Simiduia agarivorans SA1 = DSM 21679: one gene and its partner. The protein of the gene in region 1 binds, or shares a complex with, the protein of each later gene. Links are inferred from orthologs where the notes say so. Each region holds a gene or a part of one and is shown in the gene's direction. Other genes may lie near its edges. The genes, in order: tig and rpsG.

Region 1 (9,621 bases):
GCGGTGGACAGTTTCATCGCCAAGGATGACGCAGGCGAAGCTGAGGATGTCGCCGGTGATGCGTGGGAGCCCTTGAGCGAATGGTCTGACAAGCTTTACGTGCAAGCGCGTGGGCTCTGGGCGGATAAGCCCGAATCCGACCCTAAATTGCAGCGTAAGCGTCAGGTATTGGCCATGAATGTCATGCGCTATGCCAGTTCTGCAACACAGCAGGCGGCGGAAATGGCGGCGCTGGCGGACGAGCCGGAGGATGCGGCCACATTGTGGCGTAAAGCTGCAGAAAATGCTGAATTGATGTTGGGTTGGCGAAAACAAACCCGTTCTAAAGCGCAATACATCAACTATTTTCAGCAGCAGGGAATTGCTGCCTGGCACCGCGCGGCCATGTACTACGACCAGCTCGAAGAGCCGGAATTGGCGGCTGAGTCGAGGTTGAAAGCCGACCAGCTGGCTAAAACTGACGTGGCATCCCGTTCATGATCGGGCCGTTGAGTGGCGCTCTATGAGAGAGCGGCTGGCAGTTGGGTTATTGCAGGCCGATCTGGTGTGGCAATCGCCGGCCGATAATTATCTGCAACTAGCCGATTTGCTGGCAGAACAGGCCCTGGGTTTGCACCTGGTGTTGTTGCCGGAGACGTTCACAACCGGGTTTACCCAATCAACCCAGGAGTTTGCCGAAGCTTTCCCGGGGCCAACCCTCCGTTGGATGCAGGCCCAGGCCGCGCTGCACAATTTCACGCTTGCCGGCAGTTACCATGTGCGTGAGGACGGTCGCTACTATAACCGCTTCGTCTGGGTACATCCCGATGGTGATTACGGTTATTACGACAAGCGCCACTTGTTTTCCATGGCCGGTGAGCATGAGGTGTTCACGCCCGGGCACGCACGCAAAATCTTCGAATGCCAAGGGTGGCGTTGTCTGCCTCAGATTTGTTACGACTTGCGGTTTCCTGTCTTCTCCCGTTCCCGGGGCGATTATGACCTGGCGATATACGTGGCCAATTGGCCGGAAGCGCGGACGGCGCAATGGCAGCGCTTGTTGCCCGCACGGGCCATTGAAAACCAGGCTTTTGTGGCCGGGGTGAACCGGGTTGGTATCGACGGCGAGGGGTATGTCTATCCCGGTGACAGCCAGATATACGATCCCTTAGGCGAGCCTATGTGTGAGAACGAGGGTGGGGTAACGCTACTGCGGGCAGAGTTATCTGCGCTGCAGTTGGCCAGGCTGCGGGATCGATTCCCCGTGCATGATGATGCCGATGAATTTACTTTACGGCTTTAATGGGTTTTCTGCTTTATTTGTGTGTCCCGCCTCTTGTTTTAATGTCATAAGCGACTGTTGATCTGCTGCTAAACTCTTGGCTGAATCTTATCCAGTGCCGCGCGAGGCTGTTATTTAAGGGGCTGGCGTCGGTGTCTGAAAGTGGTTATAGTAAATCAAACATACGTTTGAACGAATGCTCGCGAGACCATTCGTTCTACTCATTTCAGTTATCTAGCAAGAGGTTTCCATGGTCTACCAGGGCAAATCGGTATCTGTGCAAATGCTTGACGACGGTATCGCGGAGCTGTGTTTTAACGCTTCCGCCGAGTCGGTTAACAAATTTGACGTGGCTACGGTCAATGAGCTTTCAGAAGCCATCACCGCGCTGGAGCAGTGCGAGGGCCTTAAGGGTGTGATCGCGACATCGGTCAAAGGCGTGTTTATCGTGGGTGCCGACATTACCGAGTTTGGCGGTGTGTTTGGTGCCGGCGAGGATGCCGTGATTGGCCATCTGGCCAAAAATAACGAGAACAACAACCGCCTGGAAGACCTGAAGGTGCCCGTTGTGGTGGCGATCAATGGCTATGCCTTGGGTGGTGGCCTGGAGTTCTGCCTGGCGTGTGATTACCGCATTATGGCCTCCGGTGCCAAGATCGGCCTGCCGGAAACGAAATTGGGGCTGATTCCGGGGTGGGGTGGCACCGTGCGCTTGCCGCGTATTGCCGGTGTTGATACCGCCGCCGAGTGGATTGCATCCGGTAAAGAGCAGCGTGCCGATGCCGCGCTCAAAGCCGGCGTGGTGGATGCCGTGGTGGAAGCCGATCAGGTTCGCGACGCCGCGCTGCACACACTGGCGCAATGCATCAGTGGCGCATTCGACTATCAGGCCCGTCGCGCGCAGAAAACCGGCCCCATGGCACTGAACGATACCGAAGGTCTGATGGCCTTTGAAACCGCCAAAGCTTTTGTGGGCGCGCAAGCGGGAAAAAACTACCCGGCGCCGGTTACGGCGATCAAGTGCATGCAGAAAGCCATGAAGCTGGACCGTACCGGCGCACTGGCGGCTGAGGCCGCGGGCTTTGCCAAACTGGCGGCCACCACGGCGGCGCAATCCCTGGTGGGGCTGTTTTTGTCGGATCAGTTGATCGGTAAGAAAGCCAAAGGGTGGGAAAAACAGGCTGATAAGCGTATTGAGCGTGCGGCGGTATTGGGTGCAGGCATCATGGGCGGTGGTATTGCCTACCAGTCTGCGCTCAAGGGTACGCCGATTAAAATGAAGGATATCGCGCAGGCGGGTATCGACCTTGGACTATCGGAAGCCTCCAAACTGTTGACCAAACAGGTAGAGCGCGGGCGCATGAAGCCGGCTCAAATGGCAGAAGTACTGACCCGCATCGAGCCGTGTCTGGCATACGACGGTTTTGACCAGGTAGACATCGTGGTCGAGGCGGTGGTGGAAAATCCGAAAGTCAAACACGCGGTGCTGGCCGATGTGGAGACGCGCGTAGGTGAGGATGCCATTATTGCGTCAAACACTTCCACCATTTCCATTTCCTATCTGGCGCAGGCACTCAAACGCCCGGAAAATTTCTGTGGCATGCATTTTTTCAATCCGGTACACGCCATGCCGTTGGTGGAAGTGATCCGGGGTGAAAAAACCTCCGATAAAGCCGTCGCACGCACAGTGGCCTACGCCAATGCCATGGGCAAGAAAGCGGTTGTGGTGAAGGATTGCCCGGGCTTTTTGGTGAACCGGGTACTGTTTCCCTATTTTGCCGGTTTCTCCATGTTGCTGCGCGACGGTGCCGACTTCCAGCAGGTAGACAAGGTCATGCAAGCCTGGGGATGGCCCATGGGGCCGGCCTATTTACTCGATGTGGTGGGTATTGATACTGCGGCCCATTGCGAGCAGGTGATGGCGGAAGGTTTCCCCACGCGCATGGGCAAGACGTTTAAAGCGTGTACAGACATCATGTATGAAGCGAAACGCTTCGGGCAGAAAAATGCCAAAGGGTTTTACCAGTATCAGCCCGATAAAAAAGGCAAGCCGGCCAAGTTGGTGGATGACGAAACCTACGCCTTGCTTGCGCCCCATGTGGCAGAACGCAAGGATTTTTCAGAGCAGGAAATCGTTGCCCGGATGATGATTCCCATGCTGACAGAAATGGCGCGCTGCCTGGAAGAGGGTATTGTGGATTCGGCGGCCGAAGCCGATATGGCATTGATTTATGGCCTCGGTTTTCCGCCCTTCCGCGGCGGTGTTTTCCGTTGGGCCGATAGCCTCGGGTTGACAGCCGTTGTGGAAATGGCGAAGGCCTATGAAACGTTGGGCGAACTGTATCAGCCCACAGAAGGCATGCTGGCGTTAGCCGGCGCTGGCAAATCTTATTACGCGTGAGTTGGGGGCAAAGCAATGACGATTAATCCAAGAGATGCAGTGATTGTCGATTATGGACGCAGTGCCATGGGGCGATCCAAAAATGGTTGTTTCCGCAATGTGCGCGCTGATGATATTTCAGTGGCTGTTATAAAGGGGTTGCTGGCCCGCAATCCCGAATTGAATCCGGCGGAAATTGACGACGTGATCTGGGGTTGTGTGTTGCAGCGCGAGGAGCAGGGCTTCAATATCGCCCGCAATATTGTTCTGCGTGCAGGTTTGCCACACTCGGTACCGGCACAAACAGTGAATCGCTTATGCGGTTCTTCCATGAGCGCGTTGCACACAGCCACCGCTAACATTCGCGCGGGATTGGGCGATGTCTATCTGGTGGGGGGCGTCGAGCATCTGGGCCATTTACCCATGTACGAATCGGTCGACCCCAATCCGTTATTGGGTCTGTCGGTCGCAAAAGCGGCGGGCAATATGGGTATGACAGCTGAATACCTTTCGCTGCTGCATGGCATTCAGCGCGAACAGATGGATGCCTTTGGTGCTCGCTCGCACCAGTTGGCCGCCAAAGCCACCGAGCAGGGTATTTTTGCCCGGGAAATTATTCCGGTAGCCGGTCACGACAGTCGCGGATTTCCCACGCTGATCACCGCCGATGAAACCATTCGTCCGGAAACCACGGTAGAAGCACTGGCTGCACTGAAGCCCGTGTTTGATCCGAAGAACGGTACGGTAACGGCCGGCACCTCTTCGCAATTGTCCGATGGTGCTTCTGCCATGCTGGTGATGAGTGCCGAGCGCGCCCAATCCCTGGGGCTCACGCCTATCGCCCGGATAACCTCGCTGGCACTTGCCGGCGTTGATCCGAGTATCATGGGTTATGGTCCGGTACCGTCAACTGAAAAGGCGTTGAAGCTTGCCAATCTGAGCATGGACGACGTCCAGATGGTAGAGCTGAACGAGGCGTTTGCAGCGCAGGCATTGCCGGTGTTGAAAGATCTCAAGTTGATGGATGTGATGGACGAAAAGGTCAATATCTTTGGCGGTGCCATCGCCTTGGGTCATCCGTTCGGCTGTTCAGGCACGCGCATTACCGGTACTTTGTTGACCGCAATGAAACACAAGGATGCCGCCATCGGCGTGTCCACCATGTGCATCGGTTTGGGGCAGGGTATCTCTACCGTCATCGAACGCCTGAATTGATTGCTGCAGACCGGCGGTTTCTGGCCCGCCGCCGGTCTGGTAAACTCCGCCGGTTTCGAGTTTGTGGGCCTGTCCATGCATGTAATCAATTCTCTCGCTGCTGATTCCGTTGAAGCCTGCTTGTTGGAGGCTTTGGCGCGTCCCGGTGTCGGGATTTTTGAGTATCGGCTGCAGCAGGATTTTCTACCTGGCAGGCCCCCGCAGGACGTGTTGGTGGTCACATTGTCTGAGGCTTCGGTCTCACGTCTGGCGGTATTGCCTGACGATCAGGATGCCAGACAGTTTTTTGCGCTCACACGGACAATCGACGAAATTCAGGCGTGGTTGGCCGCGCGTGGTGTGGGTTGTTTTTCTATCGCCGACGCCTGGTGTCTGGGGCCGGTAATCATCGCCAAGCCCTGGGGCCGTGAAGTCTGGTTTACCGGTGTTGAGGCGAGGGGGCAGTCTGCATTCGTGGATCCTTGTGGGTCTGAAACGCCCTTGTCCTGGTTGCTCTCTTTGTTGCCCCGGTCTTTGTTGGGCGCGCGCCAGCCTGCGCTGACCTTGTTAAAAATTCTCGACCCTTTGCCCGAGCCCGTATTCGGCGATCTGTATTTCGAGATGCACGAGCAAAAGCAAGAGGTTTACGTGGTGACCCGGGTTGATGCGGCTGCCTGGCCGGGCGGGCAAGGGGGCATTCGATTTGGTTTTAACCAGCAGGTTCGCGACCAGTACGATTCGGATGACACTTTCCGGTTGGCTTACCTTGAAGCCGTTCGCGACTACGAGGCAATCAGGCGCAGAATCGATGGCCAGGTAGATGCTCTGCGGCTCAAGGATGGCGTGGGTGTGAACGAGCCAGTGGCAGCCGATCAGCAGAAGGCCTGGCTGGCGCAGCTCCCGCCTGCGTTGATGCAAGAGGAGTCAGAAGCGCGCGCGAGAATGGACGGTTTTGCTCACGTACTGCCTTTGCAAGTGGGTGATGTCGTCAAGGTACCGTGTTACACGCCGCATTCATTGATGCACGGCGTCACGACCGTAGAGTTCCAGACGCCGGTGTACGAGCGCAAAATTCTGTCATTTGCCCAAAAAGTATTAACCCAGGATCACTGGGATACCGCCGAAGCGCTGGAAAAAATCAACCTGGATACACCGGTAAATCCACCCTTGGCGTGTGTATTTCAACGCGACGGCGTGTTGTGTGAGCAGGTGGTGCGTTTTGATGATTTCAGGGTATTACGCCTGCGGCTGGACGCCGGTTGCAGTTTTCCGTTGACCGGTGATGAATATGCCCTGCTTATGATTGTTACAGGCAGTGCGCAGTTGGATGACATGATACCGAAAGAGGGCGCTGCTTACTTTTTACCGGCGGCGAGTGGCGCGCATACACTGAAAAACCGGGGGCTGTCGCCCTTGGTCGTATTGTTATCAGAGCCTGTGTGAGTGGGCCAAACCGGACGGACAACGTAATGGTGAGATGGATACTGCTTCTCCCTCTGTTGGGGTGGGTCTGGCTTGCGCAGGCAGAGCCCCTGTCCTGGCAATTAACGCGTGGTGATGCCACGGTGACATTGTTTGGCTCGGTGCATGCCGGCGCGGCTGATTTTTATCCGCTACCCACTCCCATCGAGCGGGCTTATGCGTCGTCCAGTCGTTTACTGGTGGAGCTGGATATTACCCGGCTCGATGTGTCGGCCTATAACCGACTGATTGCTGAATTGGGTTTTTTTGGTGAAAGCACCGGGGAGGAGGCTGCGCTGGCTGCGTTTCATCAAAGCCGGGGCTGGCAATCGTTCAAATCCCTGTGCCAACGAAAGCCGGCCTTGTGCGGGCCTCATCAGGAGAGAATGAAGCCTTGGTTGCTCAGCCTGCTGCTGGCCAATCGGATGGTGGCGGAGTCCCGTTTCAGCGCAGCCTTAGGCGTAGACAGCTACTTCCTCAATCGCCGTGGTCAGCGGGAGGTGGTTGAACTGGAAAGCCTTGGCCAGCAAATCAAGGTGTTTGCTGGTCTGAGTGCTGAGGACCAAGAGGTGTTGTTCAGCCAATCGGTGCAGGATTATGCTGATGGAGACGCTGCGCTGGCGCGCTTGATGAACAGCTGGGTAGCCGGTGATGCCGCCGATTTGAGCGCGCAGGCGCTGGCGCCCCTGCAGCAGAACCCGGCGGTTTTCGACGCGCTTTTTGTCGAGCGCAACCGCGCCATGGCGCGCAAGATCGGGCTGGCCAGTGAAGCGGGCGGAGCGATATTCGTGGTGGTGGGCGCCGGTCACCTGCTGGGCCAGCAGGGCTTGGTACAGCTCCTTTCCCACATGGGGTTTTCGGTTCGGCAGTTGACCGGTGAAGAGTGTGTTGAACCGGCCTGTTGACTGTGGCACAATCTGCACCCCTTGAGCGCTGCCACTGGAAGATTTATATAATATCCCCAGTAAAAACAAAGGCTTAGCGCTGATATTTGAAGCTTTTGCAGAAAACTGCGAAGCAGCCATGCGAAAGTGGTGAAATTGGTAGACACGCTGGATTTAGGTTCCAGTGCCGCAAGGCGTGAGAGTTCGAGTCTCTCCTTTCGCACCATTAATTATGATTTATCCGGATGCGGGTCATCCGCCCTGAGTTCACGAGGACAAAGATGCAGGTTTCCATCGAAACGACTTCCGGCCTTGAGCGTCGCCTGACTGTTGGCGTTCCTGCCGAGCAGATTGATACAGAAGTCAATAAGCGCTTGCAGCAGGCTGCTAAAAGCGTGCGCATTAATGGTTTCCGCAAGGGCAAGGTGCCGTTGAAGGTCGTTAAGCAGCGCTTTGGCGCCGGCGTTCGCCAGGAAGTTCTGGGCGAAGTGATGAGCCGCAGTTTCTACGAAGCTGTGCAGAAAGAATCCGTTAAGCCAGCCGGTCAGCCCGCCATTGAGCCTAAGCAAATGGAAGAGGGCAAAGATCTAGAGTTCGTGGCCACTTTCGAAGTGTACCCCGAAGTTGCATTGGCCGATTTTGCCGATCTGGAAGTGACTCGCCTGCAGGCCGAAGTGACTGATGCCGATGTGGACAAAATGATCGAAGTGCTGCAGAAGCAGCAGGCAGAGTGGGAAGACACCAAGCGCAAAACCAAAAAGGGCGAGCGCGTAAACATCGACTTTGAAGGTACCATCGACGGTGAGGCTTTCGAGGGCGGTTCTGCCAAAAACCAATTTCTGGTACTGGGCTCCGACTCAATGATCCCGGGCTTCGAAAAGGGCCTGATTGGCTGCAAGACCGGTGAAGAACACGTGCTCGACCTGACCTTCCCCGACGACTATCACGCCGAAGAATTGCGCGGTAAGGCCGTGCAGTTCAAAGTGACTGTGAACGGTACCTCAGCGCAGAAGCTGCCCGAGCTGAACGACGAATTCTTCGCCAAATACGGCGTGGAAGAGGGTGGTCTGGAAAAATTCCGCGAGGAAGTTAAGGCCAACATGGCGCGCGAGCTGAAAAATGCCCAGCAATCCAAACTGAAAACCCAGGTAATGGATGCGTTGGTTGCCAAGCACGAGCTGGATCTGCCAAAAGCCCTGGTTCAGTCTGAAATTGGTGCCTTGCGCAATCAGATGATTCAGCGTTTTGGCGGTGCCCAGAATGCGCAATTGGATTTTGCTTCCATCCTGCCAGACGACATGTTCAAAGAGCAGGCCGAGCGTCGTGTAAAGCTGGGCCTGGTAGTGGGCGAGCTGGTAAAAGCCAACGAAATCAAAGTGGATGCCGATCGCGTTCGCGGCATGGTAGAAGAGCTGGCCTCGACCTATCAGGAGCCCGAAGAAGTGATTCAGCACTACATGAGCAACCGCGACCTGCTGGCATCAGTTGAGTCGGCGGTACTGGAAGACCAGGTTGTGGACTTCCTGCTGGCCAAAGGCAAGGTGGTTGATCAGGAAAGCACCTACGATGACGTGATCAAACCGGCGGAAAAAGACGCCTGATTACGCAACGTTAATACATTTCCGAAGCCGCGACGTAAAAACTCGCGGCTTTCTTTTCTCGGCTATGCTATTGATGCTAGCGAACAAGCCGCGCTCAGGGTAAGCTGAGCCCAGAACTGCATCGCCTGTTTTGGTCAAAAAATAGTCGATAGCCACGGATTTCCGGAACTAAAAATAAGGATTTAGTATCCCAATGGCAAAAATTGATACTGCCCCCGAACTCATTACCAACAGCTTAGTGCCTATCGTGGTGGAGCAGACTGCCCGCGGTGAGCGCTCCTACGATATTTATTCACGCCTGCTGAAAGAGCGGGTGATATTCCTTGTGGGTCAGGTAGAGGACCACATGGCCAACCTGGTGGTTGCGCAATTGCTGTTTCTGGAGGCAGAAAATCCGGACAAGGATATTCATCTCTACATCAATTCTCCCGGTGGTTCAGTGACGGCGGGCATGTCGATTTACGACACCATGCAATTTATTAAGCCAGACGTAAGTACCATGTGTCTGGGGCAGGCCTGTTCCATGGGCGCTTTCCTGTTGGCCGCCGGCGCGCCGGGCAAGCGCTACTGCTTACCCAATGCCCGCACCATGATTCACCAGCCCAGCGGTGGTGCTCAGGGGCAGGCCAGCGATATTCACATCCAGGCGCAGGAAATTCTCAAGATCCGCGAGCGCCTGAATACCCTGATGGCAGCGCATACCGGGCGCAGTGTCGAGGAAATTGCCCGCGATACCGAGCGTGACAATTTCATGAGCGCTGAAGAATCCATGAAGTATGGGCTTATTGATAAGGTGCTGAGCAACCGCCCAGGCGCTTGATCCATAACCCGTTGGGGTGC
Region 2 (4,126 bases), 1.6 Mb from region 1 along the record:
GCGTGGAGGCGCTGGCGCGCTACATCACCAACGAGATCCAGGACGTTTACCGTCTGCAGGGTGTGGGTATTAACGATAAGCACATTGAAACCATCTGCCGGCAGATGCTGCGCAAGGTGGAGATCACCAGTATGGGTGATTCCAGCTTTGTGAAGGGCGAGCAAGCGGAGTACCACAAGGTGCTGGAAGAGAACGAGCGCCTGCGTGCCGAAGGCAAGCAGCCGGCGACGTTTGAGCGTCAGCTGCTGGGTATCACCAAGGCTTCGCTGGCCACCGAATCCTTCATTTCCGCGGCCTCCTTCCAGGAGACCACGCGCGTACTGACCGAAGCGGCCGTAACCGGCAAGCGCGACGATCTGCGCGGTCTGAAGGAGAACGTCGTGGTCGGTCGCCTGATTCCCGCCGGTACCGGTCTCGCCTACCACGCCGACCGTCGCCGCAACCGCGATGCCGGTGTGTCGGAAGGTGGCGTGAGCGCAGCAGAAGTGGAAGCCGCGTTGACCGAAGCCCTGAAATCCAGCGCCAGCTGAGGTCGGGGCGCGGGGGCCGGAGGCCCCTGCAAGAACAGCAGGGTGGGGGAATAGCCAAGATGGTTGTTTTTCCACCTTGACGGAGGCGGGGGGCGTCATTAAAATGCGCCTCCCGCTTTTTCTGAGTGGGACGGGCTTTGCCCGTACTGTAAACACACTGCTTTCGGGCAGTGAAATTAAGTTAGTGGAGTTTATTTTCATGGCAACGATCAACCAGTTGGTTCGTAAGCCGAGAAAACGTAAGGTTGTGAAGAGCGACGTACCCGCCCTGCAGGCCAACCCGCAGAAGCGTGGCGTTTGTACTCGCGTTTACACCACTACCCCCAAGAAGCCAAACTCAGCTTTGCGTAAGGTTTGCCGTGTGCGCCTGACCAATGGCTTTGAAGTAACTTCTTACATTGGTGGTGAAGGTCACAACCTGCAAGAGCACAGCGTGGTGCTGATCCGTGGCGGTCGTGTAAAAGACTTGCCCGGTGTGCGTTACCACACAGTGCGTGGCTCCTTGGATACTGCTGGCGTGAAAGACCGTAAGCAGCGTCGTTCCAAGTATGGTGCCAAGCGTCCTAAGTGATCCCTGTCGATCACCTAGTGACATACGTTTTCGGTTGAACCGAGTAAGGCTAAGCGCGCTTGCCCCGTTGAAGTGATTGAGAGCCCAGGCTTTTCGGGCATTTGAACAGCGGTAAGAGCGGAGTCTTAGAGAAACCTAAAGATAGAGGCGATTTAAAATGCCAAGAAGACGCGTCGTCGCCAAGCGCGAAGTATTGCCAGATCCCAAATTCGGCAATGTTACGCTGGCGAAATTCATGAACCACGTGATGATCAGTGGTAAGAAGTCAGTCGCGGAGCGTATCGTTTACGGTGCGCTGGAAATCGTTCAGACCAAACTGAACCGCGACCCCCTGGAAGTGTTTGACGAGGCGCTGGAAGCCATCGCTCCGCTGGTGGAAGTTAAATCCCGCCGCGTGGGTGGTGCCACTTACCAGGTGCCCGTAGAAGTTCGTCCTGCCCGTCGTTCTGCCCTGGCCATGCGCTGGCTGGTGGATTACTCCCGCAACCGCGGTGAGAAGTCCATGCCCCAGCGTCTGGCGGGTGAGCTGATCGACGCTTCACAAGGCAAAGGTGCCGCTGTGAAGAAGCGCGAAGACGTTCATCGCATGGCAGAAGCGAACAAGGCGTTCAGCCACTACCGCTTCTAATAGCCCTGCGCTATGCAAGAGGCAGCTTCGGCTGCCTTTTGTTGTTCCCACCCAGCGGAAGTCTCCTGCAAAGCGTCCCTTTCTGAAGCCCGTCGCTTTCCAAGAGTCTTTTGAAATAAAGCAGCTACTCACTTAGGGGATAAGACTGTGGCACGCAAGACGCCCATTTCTCGCTATCGCAATATTGGTATTTGTGCGCACGTAGATGCGGGCAAGACCACCACTACCGAGCGCGTGTTGTTCTATACCGGTCTGTCTCACAAAATCGGTGAGGTGCACGACGGTGCTGCCACCATGGACTGGATGGAGCAGGAACAGGAGCGGGGTATTACTATTACTTCTGCTGCTACCACTTGTTTCTGGCGCGGGATGGATGCGCAGTTTGAAGAGCATCGCGTCAATATTATTGATACCCCCGGTCACGTGGATTTCACCATTGAGGTGGAGCGTTCCCTGCGCGTACTCGACGGTGCGGTAGTGGTGCTGTGTGCGTCTTCGGGCGTGCAGCCACAGACCGAGACGGTCTGGCGCCAGGCCAATAAGTACGAAGTGCCACGCATGGTGTTCGTCAACAAGATGGACCGCATGGGCGCCAGCTTCATGCGCGTGGTCGAGCAGCTGAAAACGCGTTTGGGCGCATATCCCGTGCCGTTACAGATGACCATTGGCGCTGAAGATTCGTTTAAAGGCGTGGTGGACCTGGTCAAAATGAAGGCCATCATGTGGAACGAAGAAGACCAGGGTATGACCTTCAACTACGAGCCGATTCCGGCCGAGTTGCAGGTCAAGTGCGAAGAAATGCGCGAATTCCTGATTGAGGCTGCTGCCGAAGCGAACGAGGACTTGATGAACAAGTACCTCGAAGGTGAGGAGCTAACCGAAGCCGAGATCAAGGCCGCTATCCGCCAGCGCACGCTGGCGAACGAAATTGTGCCGGTGTTGGGCGGATCTGCGTTCAAGAATAAGGGCGTGCAGGCCGTGCTCGACGCGGTGATTGAATACCTGCCGTCGCCCACGGAAGTGAAGGCTATCGATGGGGTGCTGGAAGACGGCGAGACCCATGATACCCGTGTGGCCGATGACGACGCGCCTTTCTCAGCGCTGGCGTTCAAGATTGCTACAGACCCCTTTGTAGGCAACCTGACCTTTATCCGGGTTTACTCGGGCAAGCTGTCCAGTGGTGACCAGGTGTACAACTCGGTCAAGGGTAAAAAAGAGCGCATCGGGCGCATGGTGCAGATGCACGCTAATAACCGTCAGGAAATCAAAGAAGTGCTGGCGGGCGATATCGCCGCGGTGATTGGCCTGAAGGATGTGACCACGGGTGAAACCCTGTGTGATCTGGACAAGAAAATTACACTTGAACGCATGGAGTTCCCCGAGCCGGTAATTTCGGTTGCGGTGGAACCCAGAACCAAGGCGGATCAGGACAAAATGGGTGTTGCGCTGTCCAAGTTGGCGCAAGAGGATCCGTCCTTCCGCGTGCATACCGATGAAGAAACCGGGCAGACCATTATCTCCGGTATGGGTGAGTTGCACCTGGATATTATTGTCGATCGCATGCGTCGCGAGTTTGCGGTTGAAGCCAATATCGGTAAGCCGCAGGTGGCCTACCGTGAGCGGATCAAAAATACCTGTGAAATTGAAGGCAAGTTCGTGCGCCAGTCCGGTGGCCGTGGTCAGTATGGCCACTGCTGGATCCGGTTCGAACCTGCAGAAAACGACAACGCCGATAAGGTGGAATTCGTTTCAGAAATTGTTGGTGGTGTGATTCCGAAGGAATACATCCCTGCAATCGGCAAGGGTATCGAAGAGCAGGCCAAAAACGGCGTGCTCGGCGGCTATCCATTGCTGGGCTTGAAGGCAACTGTATTCGACGGTTCCTTCCACGATGTTGACTCCAGTGAAATGGCGTTCAAAATTGCCGCTTCCATGGCCACCAAGCAGTTGTCGCAAAAAGGCGGCGCAGTCCTGCTTGAGCCAATGATGAAAGTGGAAGTGGTAACGCCGGAGGAGAACATGGGCGATGTGGTGGGCGATCTTAACCGTCGTCGTGGCATTATCCACGGCATGGAAGACAGTCCATCTGGCAAAATCGTCAACGCCGAGGTGCCGCTGGCCGAAATGTTCGGTTATGCTACGGCGCTGCGATCAGCCACCCAGGGGCGTGCTACTTACTCCATGGAGTTCCAGCAGTACGCTGAGGCGCCCTCGAATGTCGCGCAGGAAATCATTGCCAAGAGCAGGGTTGCTAGCGATCACTAACTTACTATCTATCAAATTTATAATTTGAGGTTATAACAAAATGGCTAAGGCTAAGTTTGAACGTAACAAGCCCCACGTAAACGTGGGCACCATCGGTCACGTTGACCACGGTAAAACCACTCTGACCGCAGC

What was found.
Region 2: the proteins of tig (region 1) and rpsG are in contact, whole or in part, in a crystal structure (PDB 3GTY), measured with the Thermotoga maritima proteins. The link is inferred for Simiduia agarivorans SA1 = DSM 21679 from one-to-one orthologs. Residues at the interface, in WP_004081061.1 of Thermotoga maritima: Glu122, Val124, Val129, Leu130, Tyr133, Glu188, Gly259, Ile262, Tyr263, Glu266, Ser270, Glu273, Gln274, Glu277, Arg308, Gln311, Ile312, Ser315, Tyr316, Glu325, Arg329, Arg336, Leu363, Phe366, Trp367, Arg373, Leu377, Arg381, Leu384, Glu387; in WP_004081843.1 of Thermotoga maritima: Lys34, Lys52, Lys55, Glu59, Arg62, Gln63, Glu66, Asn67, Lys69, Val71, Arg95, Ala109, Lys110, Lys111, Gly112, Arg113, Pro114, Glu117, Glu121, Ile124, Ala125, Tyr127, Asn128, Asn129, Thr130, Gly131, Lys135, Asp139, Arg142, Met143.

What each region holds. Positions count from the first base shown.
Region 1 is NC_018868.3:365,167-374,787, forward strand. The notes cover bases 6,718-9,621. They hold tig (trigger factor), read left to right. Parts: upstream 6,718-7,461; coding sequence 7,462-8,781; downstream 8,782-9,621. Other genes in these bases: M5M_RS01715 (TraB/GumN family protein), read left to right, coding at 6,718-7,201; clpP (ATP-dependent Clp endopeptidase proteolytic subunit ClpP), read left to right, coding at 8,975-9,601. Outside these bases: M5M_RS01690 (hypothetical protein), read left to right, coding at 1-480; M5M_RS01695 (amidohydrolase), read left to right, coding at 503-1,282; fatty acid oxidation complex subunit alpha FadB, read left to right, coding at 1,512-3,662; acetyl-CoA C-acyltransferase FadA, read left to right, coding at 3,678-4,856; M5M_RS01710 (hypothetical protein), read left to right, coding at 4,857-6,278; more of M5M_RS01715, read left to right, coding at 6,305-6,717. UniProt on the Bacillus subtilis protein: Involved in protein export. Acts as a chaperone by maintaining the newly synthesized protein in an open conformation. Functions as a peptidyl-prolyl cis-trans isomerase.
Region 2 is NC_018868.3:2,019,328-2,023,453, reverse strand. The notes cover bases 1-2,993. They hold rpsG (30S ribosomal protein S7), read left to right. Parts: upstream 1-1,258; coding sequence 1,259-1,729; downstream 1,730-2,993. Other genes in these bases: fusA (elongation factor G), read left to right, coding at 1,877-2,993; rpsL (30S ribosomal protein S12), read left to right, coding at 730-1,101; rpoC (DNA-directed RNA polymerase subunit beta'), read left to right, coding at 1-530. In the rest of the region: more of fusA, read left to right, coding at 2,994-3,994; tuf (elongation factor Tu), read left to right, coding at 4,035-4,126.